DNA from 3 places in the Streptomyces sp. NPDC001351 genome. Region 1 is predicted to be linked to each of the others. Evidence: riboswitches for the same ligand, from Rfam matches in the RefSeq annotation. Region 1 holds a riboswitch; each other region holds the start of a gene.

Region 1 (5,133 bases):
AACTAGAACGCGTTTCGATGGGAGCCCAAGTCACCTGTCCACGCGGTCCTGTCCACGCGGTCAAGTCGTGTACGGCCCGTGGACTCCTCCGAGGGGAACTGGTATCAGTGCCGTATCTGATGAACCGTCAGAGACAGGCGCTCCGGGGAGGCAGTCGGCCATGACCGAGCTCGTGGAACACGGACAGCTGTTCATCGGCGGGGAGTTGACCGACCCCCTCGGCAAGGACGTCATCGAGGTGATCTCACCGCACACCGAGGAGGTCATCGGGCGGGTGCCGCACGCCTCGCGGGGGGACGTCGACCGGGCCGTCGCGGTCGCCCGCCGTGCCTTCGACGAGGGGCCCTGGCCGCGGATGACCCTCGGCGAACGGATCGAGGTCGTCACCCGCATCAAGGACGCGATCGCCGTACGGCACGAGGAGATCGCCCGCGTGATCTCCTCCGAGAACGGCTCCCCGTACTCCTGGAGCGTCCTCGCGCAGGCGCTCGGCGCGATGATGGTGTGGGACGCGGCGATCACCGTCGCCCGCGACTTCACATACGAGGAGCAGCGCGACGGCGTCCTCGGCAAGATCCTGGTGCGGCGCGAACCGGTCGGGGTCGTCGCGGCCGTGGTCCCCTGGAACGTCCCGCAGTTCGTGGCCGCCGCCAAGCTCGCGCCCGCGCTGCTCACCGGCTGCACGGTGGTGCTCAAGCCGTCGCCCGAGTCGCCGCTGGACGCGTACATCCTGGCCGACATCACACGCGAGGCCGGGCTGCCCGAGGGTGTGCTGTCGATCCTGCCCGCGGACCGCGAGGTCAGCGAGTACCTGGTCGGGCACCCCGGGATCGACAAGGTCGCCTTCACCGGATCGGTGGCGGCGGGCAGGCGCGTGATGGAGGTGGCCTCCCGCAACCTCACCCGCGTGACACTGGAGCTGGGCGGCAAGTCGGCGGCGGTCGTCCTGCCGGACGCGGACGTGGCGGCCACCGTCGCGGGCGTCGTCCCGGCGGCCTGGATGAACAACGGCCAGGCGTGCGTGGCCCAGACCCGCATCCTCCTGCCGCGCTCGCGCTACGAAGAGTTCGCCGAGGCCTTCGCGGCGGCGGCGAGCGCCCTGGTCGTCGGCGACCCGCTGGATGCGGCGACCCAGGTCGGCCCCCTCGTCGCCAGGCGCCAGCAGCAGCGCAACCTCGACTACATCCGCATCGGCCAGGAGGAGGGCGCCAAGATACTCACCGGCGGCGGCCGCCCGCCGGGCCTGGACCGCGGCTGGTACGTCGAGCCGACCCTCTTCGGCGACGTCGACAACTCGATGCGGATAGCCCGGGAGGAGATCTTCGGCCCGGTGATCTGCCTGCTTCCCTACGGCGACGAGTCCGAAGCCCTGAAGATCGCGAACGACTCCGACTACGGGCTGAGCGGCAGCGTGTGGACGGCGGACGTGGCGCACGGCATCGAGGTCGCACGCCGGGTCCGTACCGGCACGTACTCGGTGAACACCTTCAGCCTCGACATGCTCGGCCCCTTCGGCGGCTACAAGAACTCGGGCCTGGGGCGGGAGTTCGGCCCCGAGGGCTACGGCGAGTACCTCGAACACAAGATGATCCATCTCCCGGCCGGCTGGGAGGGCTGAGAGGATGGGGGCGGGAGACCGCTGGCACGTCGAGGTCGACCGCTCCATCTGCATCGGCTCGGCCCAGTGCGTCCACCGCGCGACCGGTGCCTTCCGTCTCGACTCGGCCATGCAGTCGCACCCCGTCGAGCCGGAGGCCGACGCCAACGAACGCATCCTGGAGGCGGCGGAGAACTGCCCGGTGGAGGCGATCGTGATCACGCTGCTGGAGAGCGGGGAGCCGGTGTTTCCGCCGGAGGAGTAGTGCCCGAAAAAGTACCCTTTCAGGTGGTTCATTCCCGGTCGGATGTTCTATTCTGGGAATTGGCCTACGGGACGAGTGAGGGAGTCCGAACCGGAGTAGCCGATTCTGGCGTGAAGCAGTCAGTCCGCTGGGACCGACGTCGACGGTCCGGGCTGAGAGGCCGGAGGGCCGTGGACCGCAAGGTCCGCGACCGGAAGGCGACCTCCACTACCTGACCCGGGTAATGCCGGCGAAGGGAACCCGTCTCGTAGGTCCTTTGTGTGCGCGCTACGCTCCAGCGGTTGCCGTAGGTGCGATCAGGGCGGGGAAGCGTGCGCAAGTCCGAGGCCAGAAAGCTGATCAAGCAGGCTCGTGAGGCGTGGGGGGCCGAGGAGTGGCTGCGCGCCGCCGGCCTCTACGAGCAGGTGCTCGCCCATTTCCCGGACGAGAAACCGAGCGCCAACTGGTGGTACAACACCGCGCTCGCCCACAAGTTCCTGCGGAACTGGGCGAAGGCGTATGAACTCGGACGCGAGGCCGCCGCGCGCTCCCCGCGCGGTGAGGGTGACCCGGCGTACTGGAACCTGGGCATCGCGGCGACCATCCAACGGGACTGGGCGACGGCCCGCGACGCCTGGGCCGGCTTCGGCATCGACCTCCCGGACGGCGACGGCGAGATCGTGGACGGCTTCGGCAACGCGTGTGTGCGGCTCGACACCGGCGGCAAACGCGAGGTCGTGTGGATCGAGCGGCTGTGCCCGACGCGCGGACGGGTGGTCAACGTACCCGTGACCGGAGGGCGGCGGTACGGCGAGATCGTCGTCCACGACGGCGAGCCGAAGGGGGAGCGGATCCTCGACGGAGTGACCTTCCCCGTCTTCGACGAGCTGCTCCTCTTCGAGGCCTCCGAGCTGCCCACCCTGGAGGTGACCGTGGCGGCCGGCGAGGCGGACGACCTGCGGGCCCTGCTCGACCTGTTCGGCGACCACGGCTACGGCGCCGAACCGGCCAGCAGCGTCCGCGTGCTCTGCGCCTGCTGCAGCGAGGGCACCCATCAGCAGGACCGGAGCCTGCCGGCAGGTGCGCAGACGGTGTCCCTCGCGGCTCCGGAGGCGGAGGCACGTCGGCTCCTGGCCGTGTGGGTGGACGGCGCGGCGATCGGGCGAAGCTGGAGCGGGCTGGCCGCGATCGGCTGAGACGGGGCTCCGGGGCGCGGCCGGCTTCCCCTGTCCTCCTCAGGACGGGTTCGCGGTCGCCGCCGGATCCGTCAGGTCGATCAGCCGGCACACCGTCTCGATGTCGATCTTGACCTGGGCGATGGAGGCGCGGCCGGAGAGCCAGGTGATCAGGGCCGAGTGCCAGGTGTGCTCGATGACACGGACCGCGGACAGCTGCTCGGGGGTCGGGTTCTCCTGGCCCATCGCGTCCAGGATGATCACGGTGGTCTGGCGGGAGACCTGGTCCACCTCGGGCGAGACACTCCGGTCGGCGAAGGTCAGCGCACGCACCATCGCGTCCGCCAGATGCGGCTCGCGCTGCAGCGCGCGGAAGGCCCGCATCAGGGTCTCGGCGACCCGCTCGGCCGCCGTCTCCCCCTGCGGCGGCTTCTTCCGCAGCGTGCCGTGCATGTGCTCCAGCTGGTCCTGCATGGTGGCGACCAGCAGATGGATCTTGGACGGGAAGTAGCGGTAGAGGGTGCCCAGGGCCACCTGCGAGGACTCGGCGACCTCACGCATCTGCACCGCGTCGAAACCACCCCGGCTGGCCAGCTGCGCGCTCGCGTGCAGGATGCGCCGACGGCGCGCCTCCTGCCGCTCCGTGAGGGGCGGGGAGGCCGGCTGCGAGGTACGTGCTTCCACCTTGGCCACCTTCGCTTGCGCAGGCATGGATCCCGTTCCGTGACAGTCGGTGAGGGCTGGTGATCGCACCGAGTTTGGCAGGGCCCGTGCCGTGGCGCGAATCACCTGATCCACTGCTCACCGCGCCCCTACCTGCCGGTAGATTCAGAGCCTCCTGGACGATCAAGTCTGAAACTTGTTCTAGATTAGCGTCCCGGCGTAATCTCGCGGGACAGTGCAGGCAGAAGGGGGCCCAGAGTGACCGCTGAGGCCAGTCAGGCGGGTCCCCAGGAGGACCTCGCCGCCGACGGCGAGCGACCGCTCCACATCGCGCTCCTCACCTATAAAGGGAACCCGTTCTGCGGCGGACAGGGCGTCTACGTCCGCCACCTCTCCCGCGAGCTGGCCCGCCTCGGCCACCGCGTCGAGGTCATCGGCTCCCAGCCCTACCCCGTGCTCGACGAGGGCGCGGACCACGCCGGCCGCCTGAGCCTGACCGAACTGCCGAGCCTCGACCTCTACCGCTCGCCGGACCCCTTCCGCACCCCGGGGCGCGACGAGTACCGCGACTGGATCGACGCGCTGGAGGTCGCGACCATGTGGACCGGTGGCTTCCCGGAGCCGCTGACGTTCTCCCTGCGCGCCCGCCGCCATCTCCGCGCCCGCCGCGGCGAGTTCGACGTCGTGCACGACAACCAGACGCTCGGATACGGCTTGTTGGGCGATGTGGGCGCCCCCCTGGTGACCACCATCCACCACCCCATCACCGTCGACCGGCAGCTGGAGCTGGACGCCGCCGAGAACTGGCAGCAGCGCTGGGGCAAGCGGCGCTGGTACGCCTTCACCCGCATGCAGAAGCGCGTCGCCCGCCGCCTGCCCTCGGTCCTCACCGTCTCCGGCACCTCGCGCGCCGAGATCATCGACCACCTCGGCGTGCGGGACGACCGTATCCACGTGGTCCACATCGGCGCCGACACCGACCTCTTCTCGCCCGACCCGTCCGTCCCCGTCGTCCCGGGCCGGATCGTGACGACGTCCAGCGCGGACGTCCCGCTCAAGGGCCTCGTCTTCCTCGTCGAGGCACTCGCGAAGGTCCGCACCGAGCACCCGGACGCCCACCTCGTCGTCGTCGGCAAGCGGCCCACGGAGGGCCCCGTCGCCCAGGCCATGGAGCGCTACGGCCTCGAAGGCGCCGTCGAGTTCGTGAAGGGCATCTCGGACGCCGAACTGGTCGACCTGGTCCGCTCGGCGGAGGTCGCCTGCGTGCCGTCCCTGTACGAGGGCTTCTCCCTCCCGGCGGCCGAGGCGATGGCCACGGGCACACCCCTGGTCGCGACGACCGGCGGCGCGATCCCCGAGGTCGCCGGGCGGGACGGGGAGACGTGTCTCGCGGTGCCGCCGGGCGACCCGGGCGCCCTGGCCGCAGGCCTCAGCCGCCTGCTGGGCGACCCGGA
Region 2 (5,133 bases), 320 kb from region 1:
GCCCGCCTTCTGCAGTTGCCGGGTGGCCTGTGTCTGGGTCTTCGCCAGCAGGTACGGGACCTTGGTGAACTGGCCGGAGTTGATGTACCACACGCCCGTGCCGATCCCGAGTATCAGCAGTACGGCGACGAGGACCGTGAGCGGACCGCGCCGGGAGCGCGCGCCACGGCGCCGCGGCGGCAGCGGCGGGGGTGTCTCCAGGCGGCTCGTGCGGTGCAGGACGGCCTCGTCCTCGTTCACCGGCAGCGGGCGCGATGGGGGTCCCCCCGCGCGAGCGAAGCCGAGCGTGGGGGACGTCAGCGCGCGCGGGATCACGCTCGTACGGTCCTCGGAGATGCTCCGGTGGTCAGCGGCGAAGGCCTGCGGCGGCAGTGCGTCCAGCTGGTCCGCGCTGAGCGCGGCGCGCACGTCGCGGGCCTGCGCGAGCAGCGCCACCGCGTCCTGCGGGCGCAGGTCGGGGGTGCGGGCGGTCGCCGACGCGACCAGCTCGTCCAGCCGGTACGCCAGGCCCGGCACGGCGGCCGACGGCGGCGGGACGTCCTCGTGGATGTGCTTGTAGAGGACGGTGGCCGGGGAGTCCCCGCCGTGCGGCCGGTCGCCGGTCAGCATCTCGTACAGGACGACACCGCACGCGTACACGTCGACCCGGGGGTCGGCCGTGCCGTGCTCCATCTGCTCGGGAGCGAGGTAGGAGACGGTGCCCAGGACGGTGCCGGTGGTGTTGGTGACCGTGTCCACGGAGCGCACCAGGCCGAAGTCGGCGACCTTGACCCGGCCGTCGTCCCCTATCAGCACGTTCTCCGGCTTCATGTCGCGGTGGACGAACCCGGCGCGGTGCGCGGCGCCGAGCGCGGCGAGCACCGGCTCCAGGATGTCCAGGGCGGCGCGCGGCTGCAGCGCCCCGCGCTCGCGCAGCACGTCTCGCAGGGTGCACCCGGCGACGTACTCCATGGCCAGGTAGACGTACGACCCGTCGGTGCCCTGGTCGAAGACCTGCACCACGTTCGGGTGTGCGAGCCTCGCGACCGACTTGGCCTCGCGGATGAACCGGTCGACGAAGGTGCCGTCGGCCGCGAGCGTCGGATGCATCACCTTGAGCGCGAGCACGCGGTCCAGGCGGGTGTCCAGGGCCCGGTAGACCGTGGCCATCCCGCCGACCGCGATCCGCGCGTCCACGCGATAGCGCCCGTCGAGCACCTGCCCGACCAGAGGGTCCTGAAGGGTCGTATCCACGCAGGTGAGTGTACGAGCCGTGACTGACAGGGCTGCCGGTTCGGGTGAGATCGGAGCGGGACTGCAGCCGACCTGTGACGGACGTCGCACCCACTTCCGGAACTTGTCGAACGCGCGTTCAGAACGCGGGGCGTTCGGGATCCAGGTGCGCGCGCCCCTCATGCGGCGAGGACGCCTCCGCGAAATGGCGGCGCGGGATGCGGCCCGCCCGGTACGCGAGCCTGCCCGCCTCCACGGCGTGCTTCATGGCCTCGGCCATCAGCTGCGGCTCCTGTGCCCGCGTCACCGCTGAGGCGAGCATCACACCCGCACACCCCAGCTCCATCGCGAGCGCCGCGTCCGAGGCCGTACCGGCGCCCGCGTCCAAAATCACCGGCACGCGCGCGTGCTCGGTGATCAGCTGGAAGTTGTGCGGGTTGCGGATGCCGAGCCCGGAGCCGATGGGTGAGCCGAGCGGCATGATCGCCGCGCAGCCGACGTCCTCCAGCTTGCGGGCGAGAACCGGGTCGTCGTTGGTGTACGGCAGCACGGTGAAACCGTCGTCGACCAGGGTCTCGGCGGCGTCCAGCAGCTCGATCGGGTCCGGCAGCAGGGTGCGCTCGTCGGCGATCACCTCAAGTTTGATCAATTCGGTGCCGAGTGCCTCGCGCGCGAGGCGGGCGGTCAGCACGGCCTCCCCGGCGGTGAAGCAGCCCGCCGTGTTCGGCAGCACCCGGATGCCGAGCTTCTCCAGGACGGACACCACCGAGCCGTGCACCGAGGGGTCCACGCGCCGCATCGCGACCGTCGTCAGCTCCGTGCCGGACGCCATCAGCGCCCGCTCGAGGACGTCGAGGCTGGGGGCACCGCCGGTGCCCATGATCAGGCGGGACGTGAAGGACGTACCGCCGATGACAAAGGGGTCGTCGGCCATGGGTCAGCCTCCTTGGACGGCGGTGAGGACCTCGACGCGGTCGCCCTCACGGAGGGACGTCGACGGCCACTGTGCGCGCGGCACGACGGTTTCGTTCAGGGCGGCGGCCACTCCGGAGGGAGCCGGGGTCAGCGCGCGGACGACGGTGTCGAGAGCCGTGCCGGAAGCGAACTCCCGGAGCTCTCCGTTGACGGAGATGTTCATGCGGGCTGCTCCAGGAGCGCGAAACGCTTGGGGGTGAACGGGCGTGCCTCGTCCGGGAGTTCACCGGTGGCCAGGACATGCGCCATGGCGTCGCCGGTGACCGGCGTGAGCAGCACGCCGTTGCGGTAGTGGCCGGTGGCCAGCAGCAGACCGGGCAGTTCGGTCGGCCCGAGCAAGGGCGCGTTGTCCGGGGAGCCGGGGCGCAGGCCGGCCCGCGTCTCCGTCAGCGGCAGCTCGGTGATCCCGGGGACCAGTTCGTGGGCGTCGCGCAGCAGCTCGTACACCCCGCCCGCGGTGACCGTCGTGTCCCAGCCCAGCTCCTCACTGGTCGCACCGATCACCAGCTCGCCGCTCTCGCGCGGCACCAGGTAGACATGGCTGCCGCGGACGACGGCGCGCACCGTGCGGCTCAGGAACGGCGCGTACCGCTTCGGCACGGTCAGCCGCAGCACCTGCCCCTTCACGGGGCGCACGGGCGGCAACACCTCGTCCGGGACGCCCGGCAGCCGTCCGCTGAGGCTGCCGGCGGCCAGGACCACCTGGCCCGCGCCCAGCTCCGCGCCGTCCGTCGTGGTGACGCCGCAGGCCCGGTCCCGTACGACATGGAAACGCTCGGCCCACGCCCGGTGGAACACCACTCCGGCCCGCTCGCACGCGGCCACCAGCGCGCGTGCCAGCCGCCGCGGGTCGATCTGGTGGTCACCGTCCACCCTCAGGCCGCCGCGCACGCCCGGTGCGAGCATCGGCTCCAGGCGCCGGCACTCGCGCCCCGACAGCCACTCCGACTCCAGGCCCGACTCCCGCTGCAGCGCGTGCAGTTCGCGCAGATGGGCGCGGTCGTCGGCGTCCAGGGCGACGGCGAGCGTGCCGCACCGGCGGTAGCCGAGGTCCTGGCCGGTGAGCTCGGTGAGCTCGGCCGCGAAGTCCGGGTAGCGGCGGGCCGAGGCCAGATTGAGGCCGAGCAGTGTCTGCTCGCCGTAGTGCAGTTCCGTGACCGCGGCCAGCATCCCGGCGGCCACCTGGGCGGCCCCGCCGCCCGGTTCGGGGTCCACGACGGCCGTGGAGAAGCCGCGCTGCGCGGCCCGCCAGGCCGTGACCAGGCCGATGATTCCGCCCCCGATGACGAGGACGTCTGACGTACGTGACGACATGGGCGTCCAGCCCCTCCCTTCGCCGGCATGACCCGGATCAGGTTCGTACGGTCGGAGGCCGCCAGCCTCCCTCTCAGCCCGGTGCGTCCGGGCTCCCGCGAGTGCTTGTACGTTGGCCACCCTAGCCCGACCCGCCGTGCCTCTGTAAGGGAGCCTTCCGTCATGCCCCGCTCGCTGGACGGCCTCGTCCTCGCCCCCGTCGCCGACCAGGCCCCAGGTCAGGTGGGTACCCGGACCCGGTTCACGTACCACGAGCAGGACGGCGAGATCTGGGCCGAGTACGCGGGCGGCGACGTCGTACGCGGGCATCTGGTGGGTACTCGGTCAGGTGACCGGCTGGACTTCCGGTACGTCCAGCTGAAGAACGACGGGACGACGTCCTCCGGGCACTGCGTCTCGGCCGTCGTGGAGTTGCCGGACGGGCGGGTGCGCCTGGAGGAGACCTGGGAGTGGGAGTCGCAGTCCGGCAGCGGAACGAGTGTTGTGGAGCAGGTCACTGAGCACGACTCCTGACTGACAAATAGTCAGTTGTCTATGGTGATCAGGTGAGCGAGCAGACGCGGGAAGTGAGCACGTCACCGGGGCGGCGCGTGGTCGTCGTCGGCGCGGGCATGGCCGGTGTCCAGACGGCGGTCGCCCTGCGCGAACAGGGCTTCACCGGCACCGTGACGGTGATCGGCGCCGAACCCCATCAGCCCTACGACCGGCCGCCGCTGTCCAAGGCCGTTCTGCTCGGCAAGTCCGAGGGCTCCGCCTTCGACGTCGACTTCGAGGCGCTCGGCATCGAACTGCGACTGGGATGCGAGGTGCTCGGCGTGCGCCCCGGCGGGCACGAGCTGGACACCGAGGCCGGGCCCGTGCCGTACGACGTCCTGGTCCTCGCGACAGGCGCCGAACCGATCACGCTCCCGGGCACCGAGGGCGTGCCCGGCGTGCACCTGCTGCGCACCCTGGACGACGCCGCGCGGCTGCGGCCCGTGCTGGCCAGGCAGCACGACATCGTGGTCGTCGGCGCGGGCTGGATCGGCGCGGAGTTCGCCACGGCCGCGCGCGAGGCGGGCTGCGCGGTGACCGTCGTCGAGGCCGCCGACCGGCCGCTCGCCGGCGCGCTGCCCGCGGAGGTGGCCGCACCGATGGCCGCCTGGTACGCCGACGCGGGCGCCGAACTGCGCACACACGCGCGCGTGGCGCACATCGAGCCCGGCGCGGTCGTCCTCGCCGACGGCTCCCGGCTGCCCGCGGGCGCCGTCGTGGTCGGCATCGGCGCGCGCCCCGCCACCGACTGGCTGACCGGCGCCGGCATCGAGCTCGGCGCGCACCGCGAGGTCCTCGCCGACGCCCGTCTGCGCACCTCGGCACCGGACGTCTACGCCGTCGGCGACTGCGCCTCCTTCCCCTCGGGACGGTATGGCGAGCGCCTGCTGGTCCATCACTGGGACAACGCCCTCCAGGGCCCGCGCACGGTGGCCGCGAACATCATCGGCGAGGCCACCGGCGAGCCCCCCGCGGTCTACGACCCGGTCCCGTACTTCTGGTCCGAGCAGTTCGGCCGCTTCGTCCAGTACGCCGGTCACCACACCGGCGCCGACACGACCGTGTGGCGCGGCGACCCGTCGGGCCCCGCCTGGTCCG
Region 3 (5,133 bases), on a different contig from region 1:
AGACATGTACCAATGCGAGATGGAAGAGCGCCGGCGCAAGAGGAGCCCACCGATGAATGCGATCGGCCCGCAGCATGTACTTGACCACTGCTGCAGGACGGAAAGGCACGTAGTCGATGGTCTGATGTTCCCATCTGTCCGCGACTCCTCTGCTCATACGTGCTTGCAGGCTTTCACAGGTCAAGTCCTTGAGCCTTGTGTAGAAGTGGGCGCTCCAGTGGCGTTTGTCGATGTCCAACACAAAGGCAAGCAGTTCGAGCGAGTACTCGTTGGGCTCTATGGAGAGTTCCTCCCGCATGCCGCGCCGAGCGACGGCATACAGGTCCGGGGCGCTCCGGCCGGATGAGTCGATGTGCCGTGACATGCCCTCGTTCACGGATGAGTTCCAGACACCCGGCGCCATACGGACCCTGTCACTGCGCTGACTGACGACCAACATGTCGTCGGCGGTCACGACCGCAACGTTGATGGCGAAACTGCATTGCAGAAACGCAGGTGATCTCAGCGGATTGTCCGGGTCGAGGTAGCGGGACCGGGGAGTTGACCCGTCGGCTAGTCGGCGGTCGAGCTGCTGGGCCGCGAGAAAGGTGTAATAGTCCGTCGGGCGCAGCCTCAGATGAACTTCGGGCTGCTCGTCGAGGGCGGTGCGTGAGACGTCGAACGACTCGACTGCGTAGCGAGGACCATTCCACAACGGTGTCTGACCCTCCGCACGCAAACGCGCGCTCTCAGCCTCAATTTCAGCGCGCCAGCCGACCATGTCCGAGGGCAGCTCGATCTCCTCGTCGAGGACCTGGATGTAGATGGCTTCGGCAGGTATGGACGACTCACCATCCCCTTCCACAATCAGGGCAGATGTGTGGAGGGGGCCTACGGAGAAGGCTCTCCACGCGGGACTGGACTCCTCCCGCTGCCTCAGGCTGCGTACCGCTCTCGTGGAGCGAGTCCGCAGTCTGTACCAGCTGTCCTGTAACGGTTGTTGGAACAACACCGCGAACAGCATCCCCAGCACCGCGCCGACGACTCCATTGGCTACATCGATCCCGCCCATGTCAGGCAGGGTAGGGACATAGATCACGCCATGCGCGATCTTGTCTCTTCCGTTACGGCTTGGAGCAAGATTTCCCAAAGCCTCGTGTGGCCCCGGCCGTCTTGACCGGGGCCGTGGACAAGGAATCAGCCCAAAACGTCGGGGTCAGTCGGCCAGGGGCAGGTAGACCCGGTTACCGCTCGCCGCGAACTCCTTCGACTTCTGCAGCATCCCCTCAGCGACCTCCTCAGCAGACGCCCCGGCAGCGGCTGTACCACCGAACTGCTCTGTGATGCTTTGGCTAATCTTCATCGAGCAGAACTTCGGCCCGCACATCGAGCAGAAGTGGGCGGTCTTGGCCGGCTCCGCAGGGAGGGTCTCGTCGTGGAACTCCCGTGCCGTGTCCGGGTCCAGAGCGAGGTTGAACTGGTCCTCCCACCGGAACTCGAAGCGGGCGTCGGACAGCGCGTCGTCCCACTCCTGCGCACCGGGGTGCCCCTTGGCGAGGTCGGCTGCATGGGCTGCGATCTTGTAGGTGATGACACCGGTCTTGACGTCGTCACGGTTGGGCAGGCCCAGGTGTTCCTTGGGCGTGACATAGCAGAGCATGGCCGTGCCCCACCAGGCGATCATCGCGGCACCTATGCCGGAGGTGATGTGGTCGTACGCAGGCGCGACGTCGGTGGTCAGCGGGCCGAGCGTATAGAACGGAGCTTCATCACAGATCTCCTGCTGAAGGTCGATGTTCTCCTTGATCTTGTGCATCGGGACGTGTCCCGGGCCCTCGATCATGGTCTGTACGTTGAAACGCTTGGCGATCCGGTTGAGTTCCCCGAGCGTGCGCAACTCCGCGAACTGCGCCTCGTCGTTGGCGTCCGCGATCGATCCCGGCCTGAGGCCGTCGCCCAGCGAGTACGTGACGTCGTAGGCGGCGAGGATCTCGCAGAGTTCCTCGAAGTTCTCGTACAGGAACGACTCCTTGTGGTGCGCGAGGCACCACGCGGCCATGATCGAGCCGCCGCGCGAGACGATGCCGGTCTTGCGGTTCGCGGTGAGCGGGACGTACGGCAGACGGACGCCCGCGTGGACCGTCATGTAGTCCACGCCCTGCTCGGCCTGCTCGATGACGGTGTCCTTGTAGATCTCCCAGCTGAGCTCCTCGGCTCGGCCGTCCACCTTCTCCAGGGCCTGATAGAGCGGCACCGTGCCGATGGGGACGGGGGAGTTGCGCAGCACCCATTCACGCGTGGTGTGGATGTTGCGGCCGGTGGACAGGTCCATGACCGTGTCGGCGCCCCAACGGGTCGCCCAGGTCATCTTCTCGACCTCCTCCTCGATGGAAGAGGTCACCGCGGAGTTGCCGATGTTGGCGTTGACCTTCACCAGGAACCGCTTGCCGATGATCATCGGCTCGATCTCCGGGTGATTGACGTTGGCCGGCAGTACCGCGCGGCCCGCCTCGATCTCCTGGCGGACGACCTCGGGCGAGACGTTCTCCCGGATGGCCACGTACTCCATCTCCGGCGTGATCTCCCCACGGCGGGCATACGCGAGCTGCGTGACCGCCTTGCCGTCGCGACTGCGGCGCGGCTGGCGCGGCCGGCCCGGGAAGACCGCGTCGAGGTTGCGCAGACCGCCTCGCGGAGAGGTGTGCTTGATCCCGTCGTCCTCAGGACGGGCGGGACGGCCCGCGTACTCCTCGGTGTCACCGCGCGCGATGATCCAGTTCTCGCGCAGCGGGGCAAGCCCCCTGCGCACATCGGTGTCGATGAGCGGATCGGTGTACGGGCCCGACGTGTCGTACAGCGTGACCGACTGCCCGTTGGTGAGATGCACCTGACGGACCGGCACCCGCAGATCGGGGCGTGAGCCCTCGACATACGCCTTGTGCCAGCCGATGGACTTCCCGGCCTCCTGGGACTGTTCGCCCTGAATGGGCTGTCCGTCCTGGCTGGAGGCAGGCGTGCGTGCGTCCTTGTTGGTCATGAGACCTACTCCCTACGCCGGCATTACCCGGTAACAGGTTCGGCGGTCGACGCAGCGGTTTCCGTCTGTCGACGTCTCGTGGGGAACATCACTCGACTTCGGTGATGTTCCACGTGAAACATCGCTGGGACGGAGGTCAGCGCCCTCTCAGCCCGGTGCTCCGAGCTCCCGCGTGTGCAAAGGTGCCTCCACGCTAGCGTCAATTCGGGCGCGCTGAACAGAGGGCCCCTGCCGCTCTTGCGATGATCGGGCGGTGACCACGACGCATCAGCCCCCCTACCCCCCTCCGGAGCAGCCTCGCGGACACGGCTCCGGAGACGGCAGCAGCCATGGTTTCGGGGCCGGTCACCACCACGGGCCAGGACCGGGCGCCAGGGACGGTCACGAGTCCAGTGGCGGGCACGGGCCGGGGCACAGCCATGGTTCCGGTGGCGGGCACGGTCACTCGCACAGCCACGGTCCGGCGGCACCCGTCTCCCAGCACCTGCGCAAGGTCATCGCCGCCATCCTGATCCCGTTCGCCGCGGCCGTCGCGGTCGGGCTCGTGGTCCTGTGGCCCGGTGGTGCCCCGCCGCACCAGCGCACCGGTGTGGGTTTCGACCGGCAGACCCAGCAGGCGACGGTCGCCAAGGTCGTCGAGGTGAGCTGCAAGTCGGTGAACGCCTCGGGCGAGACCCCGACCGGGGACACCTCCACCGCAGAGGGCTCCTCCGCCCAGCAGCAGGCGAAAGGCACCTGTAAGAAGGCGACGATCCGCGTCGACACCGGCAAGGACAAGGGCCGTACGTTCACCGAGATCGTGCAGCCGGACCAGTCGCGGCAACTGCACGAGGGCGAGAAGGTCGTGGCCGCCTACGAGCCCTCCGCGCCGAAGGATCTGCAGTACTCGGTCGCCGATGTGAACCGCCGCTTCCCCATGGCGCTGCTGGCCGGCATCTTCGCACTCGCGGTCGTAGTGGTGGGCCGGTTGCGCGGGCTGATGGCCCTGATCGCGCTGGCCGTCAGCTTCATGGTGCTGACCTTCTTCATCCTGCCCGCGATCCTGCAAGGTTCGAACCCGCTGCTCGTGGCGGTGATCGGATCGAGCGCCATCATGCTGATCGCGCTCTACATGTGCCACGGCCTGTCGGCCCGTACCTCCGTGGCGGTGCTGGGCACGCTGCTCTCGCTCATCCTGATCGGCCTGCTCGGCTCCGAATTCATCGGCTGGGCCGCGTTGACCGGCAACACGGACGACAACACCGGTCTGATCCACGGCCTGTACCCGTCGATCGACATGAGCGGCCTGCTGCTGGCCGGCGTCATCATCGGTTCGCTCGGTGTCCTCGACGACGTGACGGTCACCCAGACGTCGGCTGTCTGGGAGTTGCACGACGCAAACCCGACCATGGGCTGGCGGGGGCTGTACCGGGCGGGCATCCGCATCGGCCGCGACCACATCGCATCCGTCGTCAACACCCTCGTCCTCGCCTACGCGGGCGCCGCGCTGCCCTTGCTGCTGCTCTTCTCCATCGCGCAGAGCAGTGTGGGGACGGTCGCCAACAGCGAACTGGTGGCGGAGGAGATCGTACGGACACTGGTGGGCTCGATCGGCCTGGTCGCCTCGGTGCCGGTCACGACGCTGCTCGCGGCACTGGTGGTCGCGGCCGACCGTCCCGGCCCGGAGCAGGCGGCGGGCACGGTCGGCGCAGCACCTGCTGCGGCACGCACGGGGCGGGGCCGACGGCGCAAGCGGTGAGCCGAGGACCGCTCGGACCCGCTTGAACAGACGTTGGGGCGGTACAGACTCCGGCTGCCGTGCGCATGGGGGGGGCATGGAGGCATGGAGGCATGGAGGCATGGAGGCATGGAGAAGCGTTACTGCGCCCTCCGCATCGCACGAAGAAGCGTTCCGGCCGATCCCCGCCGTCCCGTCTCAGCCAGCGCTCTGCTCCTCCGCCAGGATGCGGTCCAGGGCCTCGTCGAGGTGGGCGTCGAAGTCGGCGAGGGAACCCTCCTGACCGAGTGGCACCAGCTTGTCGGTGCGGTCGAGGAACGTGATGAGCGACGTCGTGGACGCACGGAACAGCGCCTGGTCGCGGCCGACCTGAAGCCGGATCAGGACCTCGGCCAGGGAA

Evidence for each region. Region 1 has a riboswitch for thiamine pyrophosphate ahead of ACFY1U_RS02010 (tetratricopeptide repeat protein). Riboswitches for the same ligand answer to the same signal wherever they lie in the genome.
Region 2: another riboswitch for thiamine pyrophosphate. It lies ahead of thiO (glycine oxidase ThiO); the one in region 1 lies ahead of ACFY1U_RS02010 (tetratricopeptide repeat protein).
Region 3: another riboswitch for thiamine pyrophosphate. It lies ahead of thiC (phosphomethylpyrimidine synthase ThiC); the one in region 1 lies ahead of ACFY1U_RS02010 (tetratricopeptide repeat protein).

What each region holds. Positions count from the first base shown of each region.
Region 1 covers NZ_JBIAWS010000001.1:441,822-446,954, forward strand. The annotation lists gene ACFY1U_RS02000 (aldehyde dehydrogenase) at 161-1,618, shown strand; gene ACFY1U_RS02005 (ferredoxin) at 1,623-1,862, shown strand; TPP riboswitch at 1,930-2,117, shown strand; gene ACFY1U_RS02010 (tetratricopeptide repeat protein) at 2,174-3,037, shown strand; gene ACFY1U_RS02015 (TetR family transcriptional regulator) at 3,077-3,727, opposite strand; gene ACFY1U_RS02020 (glycosyltransferase family 4 protein) at 3,938-5,133, shown strand, end outside.
Region 2 covers NZ_JBIAWS010000001.1:766,813-771,945, forward strand. The annotation lists gene pknB (Stk1 family PASTA domain-containing Ser/Thr kinase) at 1-1,233, opposite strand, end outside; gene ACFY1U_RS03505 (thiazole synthase) at 1,352-2,146, opposite strand; gene thiS (sulfur carrier protein ThiS) at 2,150-2,350, opposite strand; gene thiO (glycine oxidase ThiO) at 2,347-3,501, opposite strand; TPP riboswitch at 3,499-3,610, opposite strand; gene ACFY1U_RS03520 (hypothetical protein) at 3,664-4,014, shown strand; gene ACFY1U_RS03525 (NAD(P)/FAD-dependent oxidoreductase) at 4,047-5,133, shown strand, end outside.
Region 3 covers NZ_JBIAWS010000004.1:580,156-585,288, reverse strand. The annotation lists gene ACFY1U_RS17655 (hypothetical protein) at 1-1,051, opposite strand, end outside; gene thiC (phosphomethylpyrimidine synthase ThiC) at 1,196-3,016, opposite strand; TPP riboswitch at 3,009-3,198, opposite strand; gene ACFY1U_RS17645 (YibE/F family protein) at 3,270-4,754, shown strand; gene ACFY1U_RS17640 (SsgA family sporulation/cell division regulator) at 4,932-5,133, opposite strand, start outside.